DNA from 4 places in the Psychrobacillus sp. FSL K6-1267 genome. Region 1 is predicted to be linked to each of the others. Evidence: riboswitches for the same ligand, from Rfam matches in the RefSeq annotation. Region 1 holds a riboswitch; each other region holds the start of a gene.
What was found. A riboswitch is a leader RNA that binds a small molecule or an ion and turns the genes downstream of it on or off. The one in region 1 is predicted to bind cobalamin.

Region 2: it holds a riboswitch for cobalamin, as region 1 does, so the genes downstream of both, MHB55_RS19685 (hypothetical protein) here and MHB55_RS01115 (ribonucleoside-diphosphate reductase subunit alpha) in region 1, are expected to answer to the same signal.
Region 3: it holds a riboswitch for cobalamin, as region 1 does, so the genes downstream of both, MHB55_RS20990 (hypothetical protein) here and MHB55_RS01115 (ribonucleoside-diphosphate reductase subunit alpha) in region 1, are expected to answer to the same signal.
Region 4: it holds a riboswitch for cobalamin, as region 1 does, so the genes downstream of both, MHB55_RS03495 (ABC transporter substrate-binding protein) here and MHB55_RS01115 (ribonucleoside-diphosphate reductase subunit alpha) in region 1, are expected to answer to the same signal.

The regions. Positions count from the first base shown of each region.
Region 1 covers NZ_JBBOOR010000001.1:210,432-212,633, reverse strand. The annotation lists gene MHB55_RS01115 (ribonucleoside-diphosphate reductase subunit alpha) at 1-889, opposite strand, end outside; cobalamin riboswitch at 1,048-1,226, opposite strand; gene MHB55_RS01110 (DUF418 domain-containing protein) at 1,434-2,202, opposite strand, start outside.
Region 2 covers NZ_JBBOOR010000001.1:3,842,833-3,845,034, forward strand. The annotation lists gene MHB55_RS19680 (ABC transporter substrate-binding protein) at 1-900, opposite strand, end outside; gene MHB55_RS19685 (hypothetical protein) at 904-1,443, opposite strand; cobalamin riboswitch at 1,615-1,805, opposite strand; gene MHB55_RS19690 (VanZ family protein) at 1,941-2,202, shown strand, end outside.
Region 3 covers NZ_JBBOOR010000001.1:4,083,898-4,086,099, reverse strand. The annotation lists gene MHB55_RS21000 (metal ABC transporter solute-binding protein, Zn/Mn family) at 1-209, opposite strand, end outside; gene MHB55_RS20995 (hypothetical protein) at 544-720, shown strand; gene MHB55_RS20990 (hypothetical protein) at 1,066-1,284, opposite strand; cobalamin riboswitch at 1,513-1,701, opposite strand; gene MHB55_RS20985 (MFS transporter) at 1,804-2,202, shown strand, end outside.
Region 4 covers NZ_JBBOOR010000001.1:681,613-683,814, reverse strand. The annotation lists gene MHB55_RS03500 (FecCD family ABC transporter permease) at 1-343, opposite strand, end outside; gene MHB55_RS03495 (ABC transporter substrate-binding protein) at 348-1,301, opposite strand; cobalamin riboswitch at 1,419-1,560, opposite strand; gene MHB55_RS03490 (DUF1963 domain-containing protein) at 1,717-2,202, opposite strand, start outside.

The DNA.
Region 1 (2,202 bases):
CAGCTACTGCACCTTGACGTTGGCCTAGCTGATCTACGCTGACAGCTGTATTGTTTAGTTGCTTTATCCATGGAAGAACGCCACTAGACGCTCCCACAAAACCTCTTATAGAAGAGCCACGGCTACGGACCTTGCCCATATAAACGCCTATTCCTCCTCCAAACTTAGAAAGTGTGGCTATGTCTGTGTTGCTATCATAAATTCCTTGTAGACTGTCATCAACCGTGTCGATAAAACAGCTAGAAAGCTGCCCGTGTGGCTTTCCTGCATTAGAAAGAGTAGGAGTAGCAACCGTCATATATAAATTGCTCATCGCCCAATAGGCTTCTTTAACTTTTTCTATGCGGTTTTCTTTTTCGTCCTTCATTAGCGTCATTGCAATAATCATCCAGCGTTCTTGTGGCAATTCTACAATAGTCTTATCAAAATCCTTCGCTACATAACGATCTAAAAGCGTTTTTAAAGCTATATATGTGAAGAGGAAATCTCTTTCAGTAACGAGGATTTCTGCTAATTGCTCTAATTCCTCTGTAGAATAGGTTTCTATGATACGAGAATCATAAATTCCCTTAGCCGATAGCTTTTGAACGTTATCTGCAAACTTTGTATAGACTGCATCTGCCGTTGTATTTCTTCGTTCCGCTTGTTGCGAATATACTTCTGCTAAATAGATTCGAGCCGCTACAAATGTCCAATAAGGTTCATGTTCATCAAGAAAGCTCAGTGACTCTAAGGACATGGCTTTAGACCAGCTAGCAATATTGCCCTCTGGGTGTTTTTGTAGCCACTTGTCATGTGACCTCCTTAATGGTGCTATCTTTTCTTCCCCAAACTCCTGTGTTAATTGGTATAGTACCTGTTGTTTTTCTGTGTTTGAAATAGTGGTCATTTAGAGTTCCTCCCTGTCTTTACATAACAAAAAAGCGATGGCTCTAGCCTCTTCGGCTGAGTCATCGCTCACGATTTTAAAGTAGGAAACAACAAGACGTATCGTTCGTTTAAAGATAGAGTCTCTCGCCCCCACCTCTCAACCCCCGAAGAAAGTGTTGCTTCACCGATAAACAGGCAGGTCTACTGGCTCGTGTTTCTTCCTTCTGCTGGCCTTCCCACGAAAAATCGCAGTGGCATATTCAACAGTCGTCCACACTTACAGTTGCGGGGACAGCTTTGGTATTTCACCGAATTCCCTTTTAAACCATAACGGTACCTTTTCATCGTATAAATACTATATATTGTGTTTTGATTACTTATATACCCTAACATATTGTGTTTAAACTTGTACATAGGTAAAAAGACTAGACGTTTGATACACAGCTTTATTTCTGTACATTAAACTAATTTCATATCCCTTTAATCGCTCTTTCTAATCTCTATTCTATATAAATTTTATAAGCTTTCGTAGCCGTATTATGAAAACTTACTTTCGTATTTATTCATACAGGCTTACCTTGCAGCTTTACCTTCTTTTTCTTAGCTTTCATATGACCGCTCCAGGAGAGGTTTGTTCCCATTCGAAGAATCATTTCCAAGGGACCTCGTTTGAATACCTTCAAGTAGTAGTAGCTACCTATACACTGTAGAACAAAAATTACAAAGCCCAGCAAGACACTATTTAGCATGCCCAAAGAGCCAAATTGTCCTAAACCGTATCCGTAATAGATAAAAGTACAAATAACACTTTGCATAATGTAATTTGTTAAAGAAAGTTTCCCAACACTTTCAAAACCAATGAAAACCTTGTTACCTGAGAACTTTATAAATAGGATAGCAAATATACCAATATAGGATATACACAGTAATTGTGTACCCATTTGTAATAGAACTGCTGTCCAATTTGTTTCTTCTCCAATAATAGCGATAGATTTTAAAAGTAAACTAATTGGCAAAAGAGCCATACTTAATATATACCATTTTTGTTCTCGTTCCATGTGTAGAAATAAGCCACCCTTTGCAGCTGCCATACCAAACAAAAACATCGGTGACGTCAACAATGGTCCAAACAAAAGCATAAACAAGCTAAAAAATACTTTCTCCCCTTCACTTTCAAAATACAGTGGATCCTCTGTATTTCTGTGTTGCTTAATTTCCTCATAAGAGCCATTTTGATAGACTTCATTTGTGGTTTTTATGTATAATGATTGCTTTTCCAACTCTTCCTTACTTTTTTCTTCCATTCCGTAACTAAGAGCACCAGTCAATACA
Region 2 (2,202 bases), 3.6 Mb from region 1:
TTCTACAGCTTCACCAATTCGTGGTCCTGGGCGAGACATAATGTCCTGATCTAATTGGAAAATGGCGTTGTTTTGCACTGCCTCCAACTGATTCCAGCCTGGACGAGCCTTAATCTCACCAATTGGATCTTCTACATAATTTACGGTAGTCAAGATAATCGGAGGATTTTTCTTAATGACATCTTCCTCAGATAATTTAATCCATCCCTCTTGGTCTCCAAAAATATTTACAACTGTAGCTTTACTCAAAACTTCTTGTTGGAAAGTATTTTTTCCTGTTGTAAAAATTTCTGGAGATGGGCTTATTTCAAAGTAGACGTGTTTCTGATCGCTTACACCTGATACTTTGTCCTGAACACTTTGAATAGTAGTTTTAATAGAGTCAACAAGATCGGTTCCTTTATCCTCTACTCCCATTACTGCGGCCAACTGTTCAATATCTCCATAGACGTCTTCAAATGATAGCGCCGATTGAATGACAAAAACATCTAACCCCGCGTCTTCCAACACTTTAAGCTCTTCCTCAGATCCAGTTGTATAAGCAATTACAACATCTGGATTTATCTCTAAAATACGTTCTGCGTTGAACTTCATAGAATCGGAAACTCGTTCAATTTCTAGTGCCTCTTCTGGATAGGTATCGTATTCTGTAGCTCCAACAATTTTATCTCCTACACCAAGGGCAAACAGGATTTCTGTGTTACTTGGTTGTAGAGACACAATCGTTTCCGGAACTTCTTCGAATGTAACTTCTTTCCCCATATCATCCGTTACAGTATATTCTTTTACTTCTTGTACAGAATCTGTTTCAACAGCTGTATTTTTTTCAGCCTCTTGGCAGCCTACAAGCAAGATAGAAAGTATTAGTACCGCTAACCAATTCCTTAATTGTTTATTCATTTGTTAATCCTCCACTTTTTTCTTTTTTCTCATCGGATATGATTTACTGACAAATTGAATCTCTTCTACTCCATGATGCTTATTTACATATACCGCCATTGCAAACAATACATTTGCTAATAGCTGTGTGTAATCAAACAAAATCTCTGGTACTTCTCTTTCTAATGAAACTTTATGTAAAGCCCTTACAGATTTTTTTGCTTCACTACGACACACGTGTAATTCACATGCAGCTGTTGAGCCTTGTGGAAGTACGAATATATCTACTCTTCCTTCCACTTCACTTACGTAGAAATCATACATATCACTTAGAATTTGTAAATCCTTTTCATTGATTGCTAGCTTCCCTCTAACAGAACCATTTACGTGATATGCCATCGGTGCCAGATACATTAAATCCTCGTAAACTCTTGGAATATCTTTTGTTAAAGATGCGGCCAATCCAATACGTGTGGTCAATGAGTCTGTTCGAATCTCAAAGTCTACTGTAGACGGCTTTTCTCTCATAAATGGATAACAAATATATCGCATGTCTTTTTTCAATGCTCTGCCCCCTTTCCAAGTTATTTGTGAATTTTCGGCAATACAATACTCGACTTCTTACAGCACAAAAAAACGCCACCCTAAAAAAGGGCGGCGCAATACCTATTTATCGTTAGAAATTTAATCGAAAATAGAAACGTGCCGTACAACCCCTTAACTTCCGAAGAGTATTTATACGTTCAAGAAAAGGCCGGTCTCCTGGCTCATGCATCATTTTACTCTAAGAACCTTCCCATTGGCTTTTAGCCAACAGTGGTATTTTTCTTATTTCATCAGCATTTACAGTTGCGGATACAGCTTCGGTTTTTCACCGAATTCCCTAATTAAGCTGACAAGTCAGCACCTTTTCCCTGCAAAAATTATTCACTTATCGTAAGTGTACCATAGCCTTTCAATTGGTGATAGAAGCTTGTGAAACAACCAGCTTTTTACTCTTTTATTAGCTATAAAGTCTGCAATTATTTTGTTTCTCATTCAATTTATGCTACTGTTTTTATATGAAAAAATTTATTCCACTTTTACTTTTACTTGTCTTTGTATTTATAGCCTCCGGGCAGACTTCCGAGCAACAGTCTTTGGTAGCCGTGCTTAAAGAATGGCTTCCAAACAAGCCATTGGAGTCTTTTTTATCATTATTTCATATTCCTTATTGGGGATTCTATGTCTCTGTCGAGGAACGTGGCTACTATGCATTTGTCGAATTCTTAATAAGAAAAGGAGTCCACTTTTTTTATTTTGGTTTGATTAGTTTAGCTATTT
Region 3 (2,202 bases), 3.9 Mb from region 1:
TGAGTAGCCTTATAAAGATGTGGATCTACACCAGGGCCCATTAAGGATTTTACCTCCACAGAATCTCCAGCAATTATCCTTACGGCATCTGCAATTTGCCCTGTAGTTGTAACGACAAGTGGTTTTTCTTCCCCAGAACCCCCTGCGTTATTGTTACCACAGCCAACCAATAAAACAGCCACAATAAATAAAAATAAGATCTTTTTCACTTAGCACACTCCTTTTCCTTTGTTATAAAGTATTTCCTTAAGGAAACTTTTAGACTAAAAAAATATTATTTTCTTTTATGATAATAAATTTCCTTAAGGAAATATTTGTTCAATAGGTTAACACTTCTTTTTTGAATTGTCAAAGTACTTTATGTAAAAATGAAAAAAAGGTGACTATATGTTGTTAAGAAAATCTGGGGCAGAATACGCAAGTGAGGGGCATTTTGTTTAGAAAGAATTCCAAAAAGGAGATACTCGAAAAACCTTTATTTTTTCGTATGTATTTTATACAAGTGCTATACTGTATGAACAATGATAGTAGGGAGGTAACGATATGCAATATTCAAAATCTAAAATGGAAGAGCTAGTAAAATTTAGTCCTGACTTAGCAAAAAGATTGAAGGAAGTAATGAAGGAGCATGACCTAGAAAAAAGCTTTGCTCTTAAAGCTTTGTACCATTCAGAAGTTAAAGACGGCGGGAAATATCAAAGGGATTACCAAGACCTTTAAATCAAAAAAACGAACCACATGATTAATCTCATTTGGTTCGTTTTTTATATCCTTAATTAAGATCCTACTTGTATTGAAATGACTCGGGACATGCTTGATTTAGCTTTAGGCGGATGCGTTCGGCGCGGCGAGCGGTACCCGTGGCTTGCGATCCTCCACTGTAGTCTCCGCCTGCCACTCCTAGAAGAGAGCCTTTTGGTTTGATAAATAGATACAATGAATGATGATTGTTGGACGAACCAAATAAATTGAACACTGGGTTCATGGAGCTAGAATTTAGATATATTCTTTTTTTCAAAGTTAATATTGGCAAAACCATTTTGGAAGCGTGCGAATGCGCCTTACTTATTCCTCCAATTTCCCTGAAATTTCATTTTTAATCTGATGATGGGCATCAATGAGATTTTGAAGAAAAATATTTTTTTCGTTCATACTCCAGGTTGAACTAAGTTCAATTTCTTTTTTCATTTCATCATAGATAGACTGTAGAGATATTGATGTACTTGCAACATAATTTGTCATTAATACTTGTTTATATTGTTCAATAAAATTCTCTTTTCTCATTTTCAAAATCCTTTCGCCTTTAACATAAAAAAGCATCCTCTTTTATAAAAAAGAAGATGCTAGTTAGTATGATTTAATGGTCAGTACGCTTGGAAACTCAATAAAATCCACGCTGAAAACAGGAGCCCAATAGCTCCAGTGATTTTATTATGTTTTTCGTACGACAGTATTTTCAAGCTATTGCTTGTACATAGCTGCACTTAACACCCCCTATCCGCGTAGGCTTGTGGTGTGTACTTGAAATAGGCAGGTCTCCTGGCTCATGTTCATCGCTCTTCTTTCCTTCCCGTAGTAACCTTACAGTGGTTTATAAAGAATCGCTCCCATTTACAGTTGCGGGACAGCGTCGGTCTTTCACCGAACTTCCCTTTTAAGTTCTCTTGCTAACAAAAGAACACCTAAATCTACACATTATTTAATTGTTCTTTCACTATAACATAAAGAAAGGTATTCATTATAGCAAATTTGGATAAGCGGCCGATGGTTTCCCTTTTTATAATCAATAGAGAGGTGAGGGAAATGATTAGAATGAAAGATTCGTATCGGCTGTATATTCATATTTGCTTTCTATCGCAATTATTTTTTACTTATATATTTACAGTCAATCTGTTGTACCAAGTAAGCGTTGTTAAGCTGGATCCGTTGCAGCTTGTTTTAGTGGGAACTGTGTTAGAGCTAACCGTATTTCTTTTTGAAATTCCAACAGGCGTCATATCTGACTTAAAAAGCCGGAAGCTGTCCATTATTATTGGTTATTTTTTGATAGGGACGGGTTTTTTATTGGAGGGTTTGTTTCCTTATTTTATAACGGTTTTATTGGCCCAGGTGGCATGGGGGATAGGCTATACCTTTACAAGCGGATCACAGCAAGCTTGGATTGCAGATGAAATAGGAGAAGAGAAGGCCTCTTTAGCATAT
Region 4 (2,202 bases), 470 kb from region 1:
TGAAAACAGGCAAGGTGAACATTCCTAAGAAAGGTACCGAAATTCCAAAAAAGAGTGTAGCCACTGCACCAACAGATGCTCCGGACGACACTCCCAGTGTATAAGGGTCGGCTAGTGGGTTTTTAAGCAAGCTTTGAAAGGCCGCTCCCGCTATTGCCAGGGATGCTCCGACTAATCCTGCGAGTATAACCCGCGGCATGCGAATCTTCCATACTATATTAGTTGCAATCGCATCTGTTCCTGTATCCCATAAAGTACTGATCGGCACCTTTACAGATCCGACCGATACACCTAGCCAAATGGCTACAGCCAACGTAGCCAGTGACAGAATGTAACCGATCATTGATTTACTCACTAAATGCCTCCGGATAGATAGCCTTCGCCACTTCCTCTAAACCTTCTACTAAACGTGGACCTTGGCGACTTGTGGTATCCTCATCCACTTGTACTACTGCATTATTTTTAATAGCTGTCACTGTATCGAAACCATCACGTTGCTTGACCTTTTCAACAATGCCATCCACGTAATCATACGTGATTAACATAACATCAGGATTACGACTTACAATTTCTTCTGGGCTGACTTGGAACCAGCCCTCTTGGTCAGCCATGATATTTTCTGCGTTGACCATCGTTAGAATTTCTTGCATAAATGTATTATTACCAGGAGTATAGATCTCAGGCACATCTGAGGTTTCTACAAAAACTGTTTTCTTTGTTTCTACTTTTGAAACTTTTTCTTGAATTTCGTCAACCTTTGCCTTCATATCCTTTATAATGGCCTGTGCTTCCTCATTTTTGCCTGTTGCACGACCAATCTGCTCGATGGATGTATAGGTTAAGTTAAAATCCTTTGCATCCTGTACTACATAAACCTTTACACCAGAATCTCGTAGCTGTTGTAACCCAGCGTCAGCCATTCCTACTACGGACTCATGAGCGAAGACAATATCCGGATTCAAAGAGATAATTTTTTCAATGTTATACTCCATGCCACCAATTTTTTCTTTTTCTAAGGCTTCCTCTGGATAGCTCTCGTAATCATTAACGCCGACAATTTCCTCATCAAGCCCTAATGCAAATAGAATTTCCGTATTACTTGGAATCATGGAAATAATGGTCTTCGGAGCTTCCTCTAATGTGATTTCTTGGCCTACAGCATCCGTCAATGTAAGCGGAAATGCAGTTTCTGAATTTCCAATTTCTGAACTATCTTCTTTTTCTGATGGAAGTGTCTCTTGCTCATTACATCCAACTAACACAAGCAAGGTCATTCCTATAATTAACCAAAACTTTTTCATCCTTCATTCCTCCTAAAATCAATAAAAAATCTCCCATCCTAGGATGAGAGATAGATAGGTATAAATCTGCCACAAAATACCGATAGCTGACCTACACCAGACCTATCCGCGTAGGTAATGGGTATGCACGTAAGGGCAGGTTTTCTGGCTTATGATGCATATGCATCACTAACAGTGGCGGGACCGCGCTGGACTTTAACCAGCTTCCCTTTTAACTCTAGCAATCCGTAACTAGAGCACCTTTACGCAAAAAATATTCCATTGCTGCTTTGCATTTATTATACCTTATAATTAAATGTTGTCGAGATGGAGACTAGAAGAGAAATTCGAGAAATAAATTAATATCAAGCAATTTTCCGAGTTTAGCGAAACATTAATTCCTTAACCTTGTAATCTATGAGTAATCACTGGACTATTAATAAAAATCGCAGTACACAATCCAATCTTGTTTATCTTGATTGTAGAAAAAATAAAAACTGCCACTATCTACTATATTGAATTGCGCCTTGGCATCAGAGCTTATCTGAAAGACAAACGGATAATCTTCACCATATGAGACTCCGCTCTGTGTATAGGATGGATATCCACCAACCTTGTGCATGGGATAAATATTTTCGACGATATCGTCGTAATACTCTATATCACTCTCCAATTCAAGACGTAAAATTTCATCTTGAATTTCTGGTTCTATATCTCCTGAATCCCATGCTGGGGTATCGTTCTCAACTAATATTGGTTTTAATGGAAAAGACTTCATTCTTGAAGATTGTTCATTTATCTTTTGTATTTCATTAATATTAGTAAAACAATTTATCTTAAAAAAAGAAGCTAAATTATCTTCAATTAAATGATTATATACATTAAAATCCATATAAACAGTGATTAACTGAATGTTTTTTAG